DNA from 4 places in the Comamonas sp. A23 genome. Region 1 is predicted to be linked to each of the others. Evidence: predicted binding sites of a transcription regulator. Region 1 holds the regulator's gene; each other region holds the start of a gene.

The links. The regulator LexA, encoded in region 1, represses DNA repair genes until DNA is damaged. The targets are predictions, from matches to a motif close to ACTGTATNNNNATACAGT.
Region 2: a site for LexA is predicted at 2,567-2,584, ahead of imuA (translesion DNA synthesis-associated protein ImuA). Genes of this name have one in related genera too.
Region 3: a site for LexA is predicted at 2,297-2,314, ahead of recA (recombinase RecA). Genes of this name have one in related genera too.
Region 4: a site for LexA is predicted at 2,115-2,132, ahead of EIC84_RS04675 (DNA topoisomerase IV subunit B). Genes of this name have one in related genera too.

What each region holds. Positions count from the first base shown of each region.
Region 1 covers NZ_RSDT01000006.1:104,042-108,201, forward strand. Annotated here, with positions in the region: gene adk (adenylate kinase) at 321-977, shown strand; gene EIC84_RS14935 (asparaginase) at 1,253-2,233, opposite strand; gene lexA (transcriptional repressor LexA) at 2,316-2,987, shown strand; gene EIC84_RS26610 (hypothetical protein) at 3,328-3,579, shown strand; gene EIC84_RS14950 (hypothetical protein) at 3,997-4,160, shown strand, end outside.
Region 2 covers NZ_RSDT01000001.1:784,908-789,067, forward strand. Annotated here, with positions in the region: gene EIC84_RS03660 (DUF3806 domain-containing protein) at 1-100, shown strand, start outside; gene EIC84_RS03665 (3-oxoacid CoA-transferase subunit B) at 131-769, shown strand; gene EIC84_RS03670 (HD-GYP domain-containing protein) at 965-2,317, shown strand; gene imuA (translesion DNA synthesis-associated protein ImuA) at 2,601-3,524, shown strand; gene EIC84_RS03680 (hypothetical protein) at 3,526-4,160, shown strand, end outside.
Region 3 covers NZ_RSDT01000004.1:317,074-321,233, reverse strand. Annotated here, with positions in the region: gene EIC84_RS12755 (hypothetical protein) at 1-407, opposite strand, end outside; gene recX (recombination regulator RecX) at 470-946, opposite strand; gene recA (recombinase RecA) at 1,130-2,239, opposite strand; gene EIC84_RS12740 (MarR family winged helix-turn-helix transcriptional regulator) at 2,378-2,869, shown strand; gene EIC84_RS12735 (response regulator transcription factor) at 2,996-3,673, shown strand; gene EIC84_RS12730 (sensor histidine kinase) at 3,784-4,160, shown strand, end outside.
Region 4 covers NZ_RSDT01000002.1:52,158-56,317, reverse strand. Annotated here, with positions in the region: gene EIC84_RS04685 (SDR family oxidoreductase) at 1-359, opposite strand, end outside; gene EIC84_RS26530 (hypothetical protein) at 402-533, opposite strand; gene EIC84_RS04680 (MFS transporter) at 550-1,746, opposite strand; gene EIC84_RS04675 (DNA topoisomerase IV subunit B) at 2,166-4,136, shown strand.

The sequences.
Region 1 (4,160 bases):
GCCGGCAGCAGCCCCGTCGGCCAGAGCAACCCCAAAGGGCCCTGGGCCAGTCCAGGAAAGCGCTGATCGCTATACTTTCCGCATAGTCCGAATAGCATATGTAACGGCTTCGGCACCTGGATTACAACTACAGCAATCGCGTTTGCAGCGGATACATGCCTTCAATTGGCCGCACTTGTGACAGCCTTGACTGAATTGTGTAAGCCTGTGTTGGTCTTGTGCGTGCTATCCTTGCCCGCGAAAAAATACGGCCCGGGGACTACGGACGACCACCCGTCTGCCTGGGCCAGCAAGAATTTCTACTCTCCTCAAGGATTTCCATGAAACTGATTTTGTTGGGTGCACCCGGCGCCGGCAAAGGCACTCAGGCGGCCTTCATTTGCCAAAAGTACGGTATCCCTCAAATCTCCACGGGCGACATGCTGCGCGCCGCCGTCAAGGCTGGCACCCCTCTGGGTCTGCAAGCCAAGGCCGTGATGGACGCCGGCCAGCTGGTCAGCGACGATCTGATCATCAACCTGGTCAAGGAACGCATTGCTCAGCCCGACTGCGCCAAGGGCTTCCTGTTTGACGGCTTCCCCCGCACCATCCCCCAGGCCGACGCCATGAAGGCCGCCGGCGTGAAGCTGGACTATGTGCTGGAAATCGACGTGCCCTTCGACGCCATCATCGAACGCATGAGCGGCCGCCGCAGCCACCCCGCCTCGGGCCGCACCTACCATGTCAAGTTCAACCCTCCCAAGGTGGAAGGCAAGGACGACGTGACCGGTGAAGACCTGGTTCAGCGCGAAGACGACAAGGAAGAAACCGTCAAGAAGCGCCTGGACGTCTACAGCAGCCAGACACGTCCTCTGGTGGACTACTACAGCAACTGGGCCAAGGCCGATGCAGCAGCGGCCCCCAAGTACCGCGCCATCAGCGGCACAGGCAGCGTGGAAGAAATCACCGAACGCGCTCTGGCCGCTCTGGCTTCCTGATCGCCCTGATCACTCGCTCATGGAGCCTTGCCGACTTTCGCGGCCAGGCATCTCTGGGCAAAAAAGGCCGGAGTCTTCACCGGCCTTTTTTGTTTTTGAAGCTCGCGCTCCCGGCCTTCCGGCCGACATCAGTCCGGTGCGGAAAAGCTGTACCAGGGATGGCGCTGGAGCCATCAATATTCATAGCTTCCCGCGCCTACATTCATTGGATTTCAGAGCAAAACACCATAAATACTCTTTATCAATGAGGGCTAGCAGCTCTCATAACAAGAGCATCAATCCAATGCGTGAGGCCAGCCCATCAGCTCCAGCATCAGGCTGATTCTGGCCTTGGCCGCCGGCAGGCTGCTCACACGGCCATCCCCCGCTCCCTCGGCCTGCACCACCTGCCCCTCCTCGCACCGGGTCGTGATGCGCAAAGCCATGCCCTGCGCCTGCGCCCAGTCCAGGGCTGACCCCAATGCCTGATGGACCGTGCCATTGCCCGTGCCCACCACCACCACGGCACGCACGCCTGCCGCATACCAGGCCTGCATCACCGCCAGAGCTACGGCACTGTTGCAGCCCGCATGACTGTGCAGCAGCTCCACCAGGGGCCAGTGATCTGCGGGCGGTAAAGCGATTGCAGTGGAGCTGGCCGCAACGACCGGCAGCCCGCCTGTTGCCCAGCGCAGCCGCCCCTCTTCCACCCAGCCCTGCGGGCCGGCACCACTGCCATCGAAGGCATCCACACGATAAGGATGCACCTTGCGCACCTGGCGTGCACTGAACACCCGGCCCGCCACCACGGCAAGCACACCGCGGCCAGCAGCCTGCATGTCGGCCGCACAGGCCACGGCATCGCGCAGATTGCCGGGGCCGTCAGCCGAAATGGCTGTGGCCGGGCGCATGGCGCAGGTCAGCACCACGGGCTTTGCCGGGTGCAGAACACATTGCAGAAACCAGGCGGTTTCCTCCAGCGTGTCGGTGCCATGGGTGATCACGATGCCGCTCACGTCATCACGAGCGAGCAGCTCGGCACATCGCAGCGCGAGTGCATGCCAGGTCGCGTGATCCATATCCTTGCTGTCCAGCTGCGCCAGCTGCTCCACCTGCAGCGATGCAGAAGCAACGCGCTCCAGGTCCGGCACGGCCTGCAGCAGCTGAGCCACGCCCAGTTGGGCCGCACGGTAGCCCACACTGGTGCCCGCCTGCTCGGCGACACCGGCAATCGTGCCACCGGTGCCCAGAATGACGATATTTTTGTCACGTTCCACTTGCAGTCCTCTTCAAACTGATTAAAAATACAGGTACTGGATGAACACACAGTATTCATCATCGATCGATCAAGGAATGCCCATGGACCACCCCAAGCTCACTCCCCGCCAGCAGCAGATTCTGGACCTCATCCAGTCCAGCATCGCTCGCACGGGTGCGCCCCCTACCCGGGCCGAGATTGCCAGCACCTTTGGCTTCAAGTCGGCCAATGCTGCAGAAGAGCATTTGCAGGCACTGGCCCGCAAGGGCGTCATAGATCTGGTCAGCGGCACATCGCGCGGCATTCGCCTGCGCGCCGATACCGTGCGCACCATCAATGCTGCACGCGGTGCCAGCTTTGCGCTGCCGCTCACAGCCCTGGCCCCGCTGGTGCTTCCCCTGGTCGGCCGCGTCGCTGCCGGCTCGCCTATTCTGGCCCAGGAACATATCGATCAGAGCTATTCGGTCGAGCCCAGCCTGTTTGCCGCCAAGCCCGATTACCTGCTCAAGGTCCGCGGAATGTCCATGCGTGACGCGGGCATCATGGACGGCGACCTGTTGGCGGTACAGGCTACGCATGAAGCGCGCAACGGCCAGATTGTGGTGGCCCGCCTCGGTGACGACGTGACCGTCAAACGCTTCAAGCGCACACCTCAAGGCATCGAGCTGCTGCCCGAGAACCCCGACTACAAGATCATTCACGTCGATCCTGAAGAGCCATTCGCCATCGAAGGCCTGGCCGTAGGCCTTATCCGCAACAGCATGTTCATGTAACGGGCAGACGGCGTCCCTCCGCCTATGCAGCGGAGGCACCGGGCCTCTTTCCCTCTCAAGCCCAGGTGGTAGGCGCGCAGCCGTTGAGCTTCGCCCTGGGCGGAGCTTTGCCTGAAAAACGCAATCCTGCCCTTATCCATGCCGCAAGGTCATCAAGAGGAGTTGCCAAATGGGATTCGCCACATCACTGCAGGCTTTGACACGCCTGACCCTTAAAGGGCAGCCTGCCACGCTGTCGCTCAACCCGAACTTCTGCTCTGATGATGCAAGCGAAGCCGCTGCAGAACCTGTATCCTTCACTACCAATCGCCCAAAGGCGAAGCAGATCAGCATTCCTGTCATGCGCGCCAACCGCGGCCGCATTCGTCTAGGCAGCAATACGCTTTGTCCTCAGGCCTTTGCAGCGACACCAGAGCTGCAATCGCCAATAACCGACGAGTCTAGGCAAGCAGCTTCTCCACGACTTCTCAAGATCGTGCAGCGTGAGCCGCGCAGTCAGCCCGAATGCCTGCTGATCTGCGGACGCATGGCCGATGTCTGTGCCGCGCTGGAGCCTATGGCACTCCATGAGCAAGCAGCCCCGCAAGTCTGAAAGCTCAGTGAGGTTTGACTGCTTGCACTCGTGCAGCTCCGAGCCCGACCCGCGATAGGCCTGCAGGCGATGCAACAAAGCTTCCATTGCATCCAACAGGAAGCCACATCAACGCTCTTGGCCCATCGGCCGGCAGATATGGCGCCAGACAACTCTGCCAGCAGTGCATAGGCAAAAACTCGATGTCGCCAGAGCAGGCCCTCCGTATTGGCGCCGAACGATCTGGATCGCCATGTAAATTATTTGCTGATGTTCTGCCTGTGCCTGTCCGCCGGAACGCATTTCGCACAAGCCTCGCAGCCTTCTAAACTCCTTGTCAGGCGCGAATATGCGTCAGAACGGATACCCGGATCAGGGTATTGCAGCACCTCTTCGACAGTGGAAACATTCATATACACATGTCAATGAGGGCGTCTTATGAGTGCCTACCGCAAGCTCTTGCAGCACATACAGGCCAAAGACGCCAATGGAGACCTGCGCCTGATTCTGGTCTATCAGAGTTTTGATGAGGTCGACATGCCGCATGGCGTCTCCATACGACCGTCTGCCATTTACTTTGAAACTGCCGATCATCAGGAGGT
Region 2 (4,160 bases), on a different contig from region 1:
CAAACGGCTCGAAGACGGCCAGAGCGTCGATCTGCTGCACTTGCTCGATGGTGTGATTTCGCACCTGCAGCCCATGATCGACTCCGGCGACTACCAATAACGTCAATCAAGATTTATTCAGGAGGCTCTTATGCCCTGGACCCAAGACCAGATGGCCGCGCGCGCGGCCCAAGAACTCGAAGACGGCTTCTACGTCAACCTCGGTATCGGCATTCCCACGCTGGTGGCCAACCACACGGGCGACAAGGAAGTGTGGCTGCAGTCCGAGAACGGCATGCTGGGCATCGGCCCCTTCCCGACCGAAGACCAGGTCGACGCCGATCTGATCAACGCCGGCAAGCAGACCGTGACCACGCTTCCCGGTTCGGCCATTTTCGGCTCTGATCAGTCATTTGCCATGATTCGCGGCGGCAAGATCAATCTGTCCATTCTGGGCGCCATGCAGGTGTCCGAAAAAGGCGATCTGGCCAACTGGATGATTCCCGGCAAGATGGTCAAGGGCATGGGCGGAGCCATGGACCTGGTGGCGGGCGTCAAGCGCGTCATCGTGCTCATGGAACATGTGGCCAAGAAAAAGGACGGCACGACCGACCTGAAGATTCTGCCCAGCTGCACCCTGCCGCTGACGGGTCTGGGCGTGGTGGATCGCATCATCACCGATCTGGGTGTGATGGACGTGACACCCGAGGGCCTGAAGCTGGTGGAGCTGGCCGAGGGCGTGAGCTTTGACGAGATCCAGTCCAAGACCGGTGTGACGCTGCTGAAATAAGCGGCGCTGCGCTCCCGGGCAAGAACCGCTGCGGCGGTTCTTTTTTATGCTTTTTCTGCGGAATCAGCAGAATTAATAGCTACCGGAGTTGATAGAACAAGCGATGTAAGCTGTTTTTGCTTTAATTGTGGCCCACAAATTATTGCAATCTGCAACAATCGAGTTTGATTGAGCAGACAGAAAAAGAGCGCTTTGATGAGTGAGAACGCTGGTGCGCAGGGGCACGAGACCGATGTACATTTTTTGCGCGCAGTCACCGATATGGCCGAGCATACGGAGGTCATGACAGGCGATGCAATCTATACCGACAAGGGCATGAAATTGGTGGACAAAGGCACACGTGTTGACAGTCGTCTCTATGACCGTCTGGTCATGCACAAGCTGCGTGACCCCATCGATGCCAACCTGATCACGGGCGACCTGGTCGACGTGGCATCCCTGGTCGCTCTGGCGCGCCAGCAATGCGAGCAGGTCGATCTGCTGCATCGCATGGTGGCGTCCATCGGTGATGTCGAGCGTCTGCTGGCACCGCTCAAGAGCTTGCTGCTGCCTCAGGCCATTGCCTTCAAGCTCACCGTCATGCGCGAGCAGCGCTCCGACCTCTACCAGCACAGCCTGCAGATGACGCTGGTGGCGATCTTTCTGGCACTCAAGAACGGCTGGACCGAGCGCGAATGCGTGCCGTTGGCCACGGCCGCGCTGCTGCACGATGTAGGCATGCTCTATATGGACCCGGTCTGGACCGACCCGGACCACCGCTTGAGCGGCGAGGAACGCAAGCATTTGGTCGCGCATTCCGTCACGGCCATGCTGGTGGTGCGCAGCACCGAACTGTATTCGCGCGCCGTGGAAATCGCCGTGCTTGAGCACCATGAACGCATGGATGGCTCCGGCTATCCGCGCGGCATCAAGGGCAACGCCATTTCGCCCATGGGGCAGGTGCTGCTGCTGGCCGAGGTGGTCTCGGCCTTCTTCGAGAAATTCACGGATATGCCTGGCCAGCGCCTGTCGCTCATGCTGCGCATGAACCACAAGAGCTATCCGGCCGATCTGGTGCACCTGATTTTGCCGCTGCTCTACGACGAAATCAGTCCCGGCAAGCCGCTGGCGCCGCTGCAGGCCGAGTTCTCGCACAGCATCGCGGCGCTGGAGGCCGCGCTGCGCAAATGGAGCGAGCTCAGGCGCGAGTTTCCCGAGCATTGGCAGCAAATGCCTGATGCGCAGGCGGCGGTGCTTGTGGAGACTAATCTTGCACAACTGCAGAAGCAGCTGGCCGAAGCGGGCTCCCACCCCAGTCAGCAGCTGGATGTGCTGAGCTATTTCAAGGATGACGCCCTGGGCATGAGTGAGCTGGCCCTGGTCAACCGTGAGGCCCTGTGGCTGTTGCAGGCCATCATGAACGACTGCCTGCGCCGCTGGCCCACGCTGGGGCAGGGCGGCTCCACGCTGGAAGTCGCCGTGGCCGAATGGTGCGAGGCCTGCGCTCAGCTGATGCCGCAGGCCGGCCGCAGCTCGGCCATGAATGCCGACAGGCAGTCGCTGAATTGAAGGCATCGACCACGAGTTCCGCCCGGGACGGCCGGCCTCAAGTTTGATAGCTGCAGGCGCTTGATTGACAGGCGCTAAACCGGTATTTCTTCAAAACTCTGTGCATCACGTCGCAGCGCGGCGTGCTTTGCTGCGTCTGCTTGCGCCATCCTGAAGAAGTATTTTTGATAGCGCACGACGTCCAATCTACAAGAGTCGACCGTATCTGCTGCCGATATTAAGGCCTTGTTTTGCGCGGAAACTTGAATAACTGTATATTTGTACAGTATTCAAGAGCTTTCGCATGTACACCCAGCCCCTGACATCCTTGGCCCATCCTGGCTCACCGCCCGGCATGACGGAGTCTGTCCGGCAGCAAACAGGTGCAGGGCAGGGCGTGCGGCCGGGTCTGCCCGTTGCGGGCAGCCCGCCTTTGTCCGCCATACGGATTCCAGGTGTCTGGCGCGGCACGGACTGGCAGGCCGGCGCCGGCCCTCAGGTCTGGCCCAGCGGCCATGCTGCGCTGGATGCCGAGCTGCCGGGCGGCGGCTGGCCCGGCAATGCCTTGATTGAGCTGCAGCAACCTGCGCACTGTCATGCGGAGTGGGCCTTGCTGTTGCCCGCGCTGGCCGCCCGTGTCCGGCAGCATGCGGCTTCACTCGGGGATTCGCGGATGGGGCAACTGGTGCTGGTGGCGCCACCCTATCTGCCTTTTGCCCCGGCCTTGCAGGCCGCCGGTATTGACGCGAAGCGACTGTGCGCGGTGCAGCCGGGGCGCAGTGCCCAGGATCTGGCCTGGGCCTGCGAGCAGGCTCTGCATTGCCGGGATGTGCTGGCGGTGCTGGCCTGGTTGCCCGAACTTCCCGCGTCCACGCTGCGCCGCTTGCAGCTGGCCGCCGCTTCGCAGGGCCGGCCTCTGTGGTTATGGCAGGAGCTGCAGGCCGAGCCGCACAGCTCCCCCGTCGCATTGCGGTTGAGACTGGAGAGAGTTACGGCAGACTCCGCTGCCCAGCAGGCGCCGGGTTTGCGGATACAGATACTGAAGCGCCGTGGACCTTTGCTGGAGCGCCCCATACAGCTCGCGCTTTCGCAGTGGGCCTGGCAGCCCGTGCTGCAGGCGCAGGCCCAAAGACATGCGCGCCAGAGCGAGGAGGCTGCCATGCTCATGCAAGGACGCATGACAGCCGCCGCTCCTGCAACGGCCTCGCCTTGGATGACGGAGGCATGAGATGGGCAGTGCAGAGCACTGGATGGCCTGGCCTCTGGCCTGCCTGAGCGAGTCAAGCCCGCCGCCCGAGAGTGCCTGCTGGTGGGCGCTGGAGTTTTCGCCGCGTGTGGCCTTGCTCGAAGATGCCTTGCTCATGGAGACCAGCATGGTGCAGCGTCTTTGGGGCGGAGCCGAGGTCTTGCTGGCGCGGCTGGACAATGCTTTTGCGCAAGCCCGCCAAGCCGGCTTCCATGAGTCAGAGGGCGGGGATGGGGCATTGCAGCCGCTGCGCGGACAAGGCGGCACGGCCTGGCAGGCTTTGGCACGGCTGCGGCTGCAGCAGGGCCGGCCTTGCGGCTCCATCCCTGTTTCCCTGTCCATGTCCGAGTCATCGCTGCATGCCGATGCGCTGCCGCTATGGACGCTGAGCTCCCTGGAGCAGCACAGCTCCGTGTTGCTGCGCCTGGGCTGCCGTAGCTGGGGCGATGTGCGCGCACTGCCGCGCGCGGGACTGTCGCGCCGCATTGGAGCCAAGGCCTTGCGTGCGCTCGACGAGGCCTATGGTCTGCGGCCCCAGCCGCTTGAGTGGCTGCAACTGCCCCAGCAATTCCTGCTGCGCCACGACCTGGGTTATCCGGCTCACCATGCCGATGCCGT
Region 3 (4,160 bases), on a different contig from region 1:
TGGTGAGCGCTGGGCAGGGCCTCGATGCGCTGTGCCAGCATGGCCGCCAGGCGCTCGGCCAGGCCCTGGCCGTAGCGCGCCACCAGCTTGCCTGCCGCCCGGGCGCGGCCCAGCTGCAGACCGACCATGAGGTAGGCGGGAATGATGAAGATCAGCACCACGGCCACCAGCAGCGGCGGCGACATCAGCAGGCTGATCACGGCGCCGTAGATGCCGGTATGGGCCGAGGCATGAATGCCCTGGCCGGGATCGGCCATCAGGCGGGAAAAATAGAACACGGCCGCGCCGCAGCCCAGCACCAGGGCCAGCAAGGCACCCAGCATCAGGCCGCCCAGCAGCGATTTTCCGGCACTCAGGCCCACGCGCAGGGCGGATGGGGCGTCAGGGGGTTGCGAAGCAGTCAGCACGTGGGTCCCTCCGATGTGAGAAGCTGTTGCCGCCGCAAGCGGGCAGGGAGCGGGCTGCCGCCTCAGTCCTCGTCCTCGCTGTCGGGTGCAGGGGAGTATGGGGCATCGCGCAGCACGCGTGAAGCCACGCTGGACGAAAAGCCGCGCGAAGCCAGAAAGCGCAGCTGCCTGGCCTTTTCCTTGAGGTCGACGGGCACGCTGCCAAAACGCTTGCGCCACAGCTCGCGCGCACGCTGCAGCTCACTGCCGCGCAGTTGCTCGCCCGCCTGGCGCACGGTCTCGTCATCCAGCCCCTTGCTGCGCAGATCATGCACCAGACGCGCTGCGCCATAACGGCCGGCCTTGCTGCGCAGGACAGACTCGACCACGCGCTCCACGCTGATGAAGCCCCGCTGCTCCAGCTCGTCGAGCACGGCATTCAGATCGTCGCCCTCCTCCACATGGGCGGCCAGCTTGCGCTGCAGCTCCAGCCGCGAATGCTCGCGCTGCGCCAGCAGCTTGAGGGCGCGGCCTTTGAGTGAAAGCTTGGCAAAGCTCACGACGCATCTCCAGAAACAAAAAGGCGCAGGACGAACCTGCGCAAAGATGGCAAACCTTTTAAGCAATGAGGCCCGCACTCAAACACTGGCGTTCACCAAGCCAGGGACATCAAGCAAGGGCCGCACCGCAGCGAGGATGTCGTCCCCTTTCGCGAAAGGCGCATGGCGCCTCAGCGGGAAGAATCAGCCTTCAATCACTCCGTCCTTGTCCACCTTGCCCTTGCCGCCCTTGGCAGGCTTGGCTTCGGCAGTCGCTGCACCGTCCACGGGCAGCAGCTTGATGCCCAGGCTCTCGCGGACCTTGTTTTCGATTTCGATGGCCAGCGCAGGGTTCTCGCGCAGGAATTCACGCGAGTTGTCGCGGCCCTGGCCGATTTTTTCGCCGTTGTAGGCATACCAGGCACCGCTCTTTTCCAGAATCTTGGCGTTCACGCCCATGTCCAGAATCTCGCCTTCGCGGCTGATGCCTTCGCCAAACAGAATGTCGAACTCTGCCGTCTTGAAGGGGGGCGAGACCTTGTTCTTCACGACCTTGACCTTGGTTTCGTTGCCGATGGCCTCGTCGCCCTTCTTGATGGTGCCGGTGCGGCGGATATCCAGACGCACGGAGGCATAGAACTTCAGCGCATTGCCACCGGTGGTGGTCTCGGGCGAGCCGAACATCACGCCGATCTTCATGCGGATCTGGTTGATGAAGATGACCATGCAGTTGGTCTTCTTGATGGTGGCCGTCAGCTTGCGCAGGGCCTGGCTCATCAGACGGGCCTGCAGACCGGGCAGGGCATCGCCCATCTCGCCTTCGATTTCAGCCTTGGGCGTCAATGCGGCCACCGAGTCGATGACGATCAGGTCCACGGCACCCGAACGCACCAGACTGTCGCAGATTTCCAGAGCCTGCTCACCGGTGTCGGGCTGGCTGATCAGCACGTCGCTGAGGTTCACGCCCAGCTTCTGGGCATAGCTGGTGTCCAGCGCATGTTCGGCGTCGATAAAGGCGCAGGTGCCGCCCTGCTTTTGCATCTCGGCAATGACCTGCAGCGTCAGCGTGGTCTTGCCCGAGGATTCGGGACCGTAGATTTCGATCACGCGGCCGCGGGGCAGACCACCTACGCCCAGCGCGATGTCCAGACCCAGGGAGCCGGTGGAAACGACCTGAATGTCTTCGATGGCTTCACCTTCACCGAGCTTCATGATGGTGCCCTTGCCGAACTGCTTTTCGATCTGGGCCAGGGCTGCAGCCAGGGCTTTGGCTTTTTCGCTGTTGGCGTCGTTGGTCTTGGCGATGGCGTTCATATCAGGCTCCGAAGTAGGTGAATGACTGTCTGTGGCCAGTCCTGTTTTTGCATTCAGGCTGGATGCTTGAACAGTAGTTTAGATGCGGATACTGCAGATTTATTTAAATATTTAGTCAGTTTGCCTTACTATTTATCCATGTCAGAAATCGCCCCCGTCACCCCGCCCGCCGATGCCTGGCGCCAGACCCATCTGGGCCGTTTGCTGGGCCATGCCATGCGCCGCTTCGATGCGCGCGTGCTGCAGCTCATGGCGCGTGCGGTGGAGGTGCCGCTGGCGCTATCCAATCTGGCGGCGCGCAACAAGGTAGGAGCGGCCCATATCCACATCACGCGCCATCTGTCGCTGGCTGGCGACCGGCTCACCGATCTGGCCGACAAGGCCGGCATGACCAAACAGGCCATGGCCGATCTGGTGGCGCAGTGCGAAGCCTGGGGCCTGGTCACGCGCGAGGCCGACCCACATGATGCGCGCGCCAGGCGCGTGCGCTTCACCGATGCGGGTCTGGCCTGGCTGCAGGCTTTTCACGACGCCGTAAGCCAGGCCGAAGCCGAATTTCGCGAAGCCGTGGGTGCGGATGTGGCCACCGTGGTCGCGCTGGGCCTGGAAGCCTATGCCGAAGGCTACTGAGATTCTGTATTGACGCCTTCTTGACGCCTATGAGCGGCTGTCGAGAATTGCCCCGAACGGCCATGAGCCATCCCTACAATGGCAGCAAAAGTGCAAACAGGCACACATAACAAGCAGGAGACACACATGCGCATACTGATTGCCGAAGACGACCAGGTGCTGGCGGATGGCCTGCTGCGCACGCTGCGCAGCTCGGGCGCCGTCGTCAGCCATGTGGCCAACGGCAGCGAGGCCGATACCGCCTTGCTGACCAGCAGCGAATTCGATTTGCTGATTCTCGATCTGGGCCTGCCAAAGGTGCACGGCCTGGAAGTGCTCAAGCGCCTGCGCGGGCGCGGCGATGCGCTGCCGGTGCTGATTCTCACGGCCGCCGATTCGATCGAAGAGCGCGTACAGGGCCTGGACTATGGTGCCGACGACTACATGGCCAAGCCGTTTGCGCTGTCCGAGCTGGAAGCGCGCGTGCGCGCCCTCACGCGTCGCGGCATGGGCGGCGCCAGCTCCACCATCAAGCATGGCCCGCTGGTCTATGACCAGACCGGCCGGGTCGCCACCATCGACGGCAAGATGGTGGAGCTGTCGGCGCGCGAGCTGGGCCTGCTGGAGGTGCTGCTGCAGCGCGCAGGCCGCCTGGTCAGCAAGGACCAACTGGTGGAGCGCCTGTGCGAATGGGGCGAGGAGGTGAGCAACAATGCCATCGAGGTCTATATCCACCGGCTGCGCAAGAAAATCGAGAAAGGCCCGATCCGCATCGCCACCGTGCGCGGCCTCGGTTACTGCCTGGAAAAGATAGCACCCCCCTGAGCGGCTGCGCCTAGGCGGCCCCGCCGCTTCCCCCGAGGGGGACGATGGCCTTTGCTGCGGGGCGGCCCTTGCTGGCCATCCCTGAGTTGGAATACGCCAGTTTTACAAGCATGAAAATTTTTCAGCGTGAGCAGCGATCCCTCTTCGGCGAGATCCTCGACTGGATGCTCACGCCGCTGCTGCTGCTCTGGCCCGTGAGCCTGGCACTGACCTGGCTGGTGGCCCAGGGCCTGGCCAACAAGCCCTTCGATCGCGCGCTGGAGTACAACGCCCAGGCCCTGGCTCAGCTGGTCATCGTGCAGCGCGGCAAGGTGCAGTTCAATCTGCCGCAGTCGGCCAGCGAGATCCTGCGCGCCGATGAATCGGACACGGTGTTCTTCCAGGTCAGCGGCACCAGGGGCGAATATCTGGCCGGCGAGCGCGACCTGCCGCGCCCGCCCTCCGTCGACGAGGACACGCCCACCGGCTCGGTGCTGCTGCGCGATGA
Region 4 (4,160 bases), on a different contig from region 1:
ACGCTGCCCCAGAGGTTGATGCGCATCAACCTCTCATACCAGCCCAGGTCTTGTGCGCTGACCTGTTCAAAGAGCGCATGGGCCGAGACCCCGGCGTTGTTGATCAGGGCGTCCAGCCCGCCAAACTGCTGCACGGCTGCGTCGATCAGCGCGCGGCACTGGGCCTCTTCGCTCACATCGGTGGGAACTGTCAGCACCTGCGCCCCCAGGGCCCGGCATTGTTCTGCCACGGCCTGCAGGTTGCCTGCATTGCGTGCGGCCAGCGTCAGCTGCAGCCGGCTTTGATGGGTTTGCGCCAGCTGGCGGGCCATTTCGGCGCCTATGCCGTCCGAGGCTCCGGTGATGATGATGCGGGCCATGCTCTCTCCCGGCCATGCCGCCCGGGCAGCTTGCCCAAGAGCTCAGAAGCAGGCCCAGACCTGGTCTGCGAGTGTGAGCATGAATTCCGGTTGCAGATACAGGGCAAACACCGCCAGCAGCAGCACGAGCACGGCACACCAGATAGAGATGCGTTGCCAGAGTTTGAGCGGCATGGTGGTGTCTCCGGTATCAGGCTGCGCTGGGCGAGCTGCGCACAATGGCGGCCTCGCGCACGGGCAGGTTGACGATGGCGGCAAAAATGCCCAGGGCAATCGAGATGTACCAGACCATATCGTAGTTGCCGTTGATATCGTAGAGATAGCCGCCCAGCCATACGCCCAGGAAGCTGCCGATCTGGTGGCTGAAAAAGACAAAGCCGCCCAGCATGGACAGATGCTGCACGCCGAAGATCTGGGCGATGGTGGCATTGGTCAGCGGCACGGTGGACAGCCACAGAAAGCCCATGGCGGCGCAGAAGGCATAGACCGACCAGGGCGACAGCGGTGCCAGCAAAAAGGCCACGGTGGCCACCGAGCGCAGACCGTAGATGCCCGACAGCAGGTAGCGCTTGGGCAGCTTCTGGCCCAGATTGCCGGCCAGATAGGTGCCGAAGATATTGAACAGGCCGACCAGTGCCAGCGAATAGCTGGCCACATGGGGCGCCATGCCGAAGTCCTTCAGATAGCTGGGCATGTGCACCCCGATGAACATGACCTGGAAGCCGCAGACAAAGTAGCCCGCCATCAGCAGCAGAAAGCTGGGGTAGGTCCAGGCTTCCCTGAGCGCCTGGCCCACGGTCTGCTCGCGCTTGATGGGCGTGCTGCCGCCAAAGCCCGGCTCGCGCAGGCCAAAGGCCAGGGCGGCGATCAGCAGCGCGAACAGCGCCAGTATCAACAAGGCATTGGACCAGCCGAACTGCGCGATCAGCTTGCCCTCCACGGGCACCATGAAGAACTGGCCGAACGAGCCTGCCGCCGCGGCCACGCCCATGGCCCAGCTGCGCCGCGCCACCGGAATCTGGCGGCCCAGCACGCCGTAGATCACGGCATAGGTGGTGCCGGCCTGGGCCGCGCCGATCAGCACGCCGGCGGTCAGCAAAAACACGGTGGCATCGGGAGACAGCGCCATGCCGGCCAGGCCCAGGGCATAGAGGATGGAGCCGCCGATCAGCACCTTGAAGGCGCCGATGCGGTCGGCCAGCATGCCGACGAAGATGCCCAAGATGCCCCAGGACAGGTTCTGCACGGCAATGGCCAGGGAGAAGTTCTCGCGCGTCCAGCCCATCTCCTGGGTAATGGGTTGCAGCCACAGGCCGAAGCCGTGGCGTATGCCCATGGAGAGCGTGACGATGGCGCCACCGCACAGAAGAATCTGCGCCATGGACATGGGGGCTTGAGTTGTCTTTGTAGTCATGCCGTGTGTGCGAAAAAAGGCTTGGGGTGCGGTCAACTTGCCACTTTAACGAAACAAGCTGTTTTGCGCCTGCACAGGCCGTCACATGCGTGGCAGGCTGCCCTGCCAGAATGCGTGACCGGCAAGCTGCGGCGCGGGAGCCGCAGCCGGGCAGAAAAAAATAAAAAGTGAGCGCTTTGCGCAATCTGCGTAATGGATATCGATTTGAAACTATCCATAACGCATGAATGGCAAGCGGTAAATGCTATTGTTTTCAGAGTGTCCGCAGCGATGAAGACCCGGTAAAAACACGTTGCCAAGACAGATGTTCGGGCTTTGTGCAAGAGTATTGGGAGTAAACAACTGTGAATTTATCCAGCTCTCACTCGGAGAGGCTACTACAATCCGCCCCCATGGCAGTCAAACCGTCCAACGAATATTCCGAAGGCTCGATCCGCGTTCTCAAGGGTCTGGAGCCTGTCAAACAGCGTCCTGGCATGTATACGCGCACCGACAACCCCCTGCACATCCTGCAGGAGGTGATCGACAACGCGGCCGACGAGGCGCTTGCCGGCTACGGCAAGAAAATCAAATTCACCATGCACGCCGACGGCTCCTACAGCGTGGAGGACGACGGGCGCGGCATTCCCTTCGGTCTGCACCCCGAGGAAAAGGCGCCCGTGGTGGAGCTGGTCTTCACGCGCTTGCACGCGGGCGGCAAGTTCGACAAGGGCAATGGCGGCGCCTACAGCTTCTCGGGCGGTCTGCACGGCGTGGGCGTCTCGGTGACGAATGCGCTGGCCACACGTCTGGAGGTGCAGGTGCACCGCGACGGCCAGGTGGCCACGCTGGTGTTCTCGGGCGGCGATGTGATCGAGCCGCTCAAGGTGCGCCCTTTGCAGGCTGGCGAGCGCAAGCAGGGCACGACGGTACGTGCCTGGCCCGATGCCAAATACTTCGAATCCTCGGCCCTGCCCATGGGCGAGCTGGTGCATCTGCTGCGCAGCAAGGCCGTGCTCATGCCTGGCGTGGCCGTTTCGCTGATCAACGAAAAATCGCGTGACACCCAGAGCTGGCAGTTCAAGGGCGGTCTGCGCGACTATCTGGCGCAGAGCCTGCATGGCGAGCCCGTCATCCCCCTGTTCGAAGGCGAGGGCTTTGCCGACAAGAACAACGACAGCTTTGCCGAAGGCGAGGGCGCGGCCTGGTGCGTGGCCTTCACCGAAGACGGTGCGCCGCTGCGCGAAAGCTATGTCAACCTGATTCCCACCACCGCTGGCGGCACGCATGACAGCGGCCTGCGCGACGGCCTTTTCCAGGCCGTCAAGGCCTTCATCGACATGCACTCGCTGCTGCCCAAGGGCGTCAAGCTCATGCCCGACGACGTGTTTGCGCGCGCCAGCTATGTGCTCAATGCCAAGGTGCTCGATCCGCAGTTCCAGGGCCAGATCAAGGAGCGCCTGAACTCGCGCGATGCCGTGCGTCTGGTCTCGGGCTTTGTGCGCCCGGCGCTGGAGCTGTGGCTCAACGAGCATGTGGACTGGGGCAAGAAGCTGGCCGAGATCGCCATCAAGGCCGCCCAGACGCGCCAGAAGGCCGGCCAGAAGGTGGAAAAGCGCAAGGGCAGCGGCGTGGCCGTGCTGCCCGGCAAGCTGACCGATTGCGAGAGCAAGGATATAGCCGTCAACGAGGTGTTTCTGGTCGAGGGCGACTCTGCCGGCGGCAGCGCCAAGATGGGCCGCGACAAGGAAACCCAGGCCATCCTGCCGCTGCGCGGCAAGGTGCTCAACACCTGGGAGGTGGACCGCGACCGGCTGTTCGCCAACAACGAAATCCACGATATCTCGGTGGCGATCGGCGTGGACCCGCATGGCCCCAATGACGAGCCAGACCTGTCCGGCCTGCGCTACGGCAAGATCTGCATTCTCTCGGATGCGGACGTGGACGGCTCGCACATCCAGGTGCTGCTGCTGACGCTGTTCTTCAAGCATTTCCCCAAGCTCATCGAAGCCGGCCACATCCATGTGGCGCTGCCGCCGCTGTTCCGGGTGGACGTGCCGGCGCGCGGCAAAAAGCCCGCCATCAAGGTCTATGCGCTCGATGCGGGCGAGCTCGATGCCATCATCGAAAAATGCGCCAAGGACGGCGTGCCGCGCGAGAAATGCCAGGTCAGCCGTTTCAAGGGCCTGGGCGAGATGAATGCCGAACAGCTGTGGGAAACCACGCTGAACCCCGATACGCGTCGTCTGCTGCCGGTGCAGTTCATGAATCTGGACTTTGCACAGTCGGAGGCCGTGGTCACCAAGCTCATGGGCAAGGGCGAAGCCGCCGCCCGCCGCGAGCTGATGGAGCTGCATGGCGATGCCGTGGAGGTCGATATCTAGGCGGGCGTTGCCAACGTCTGCACT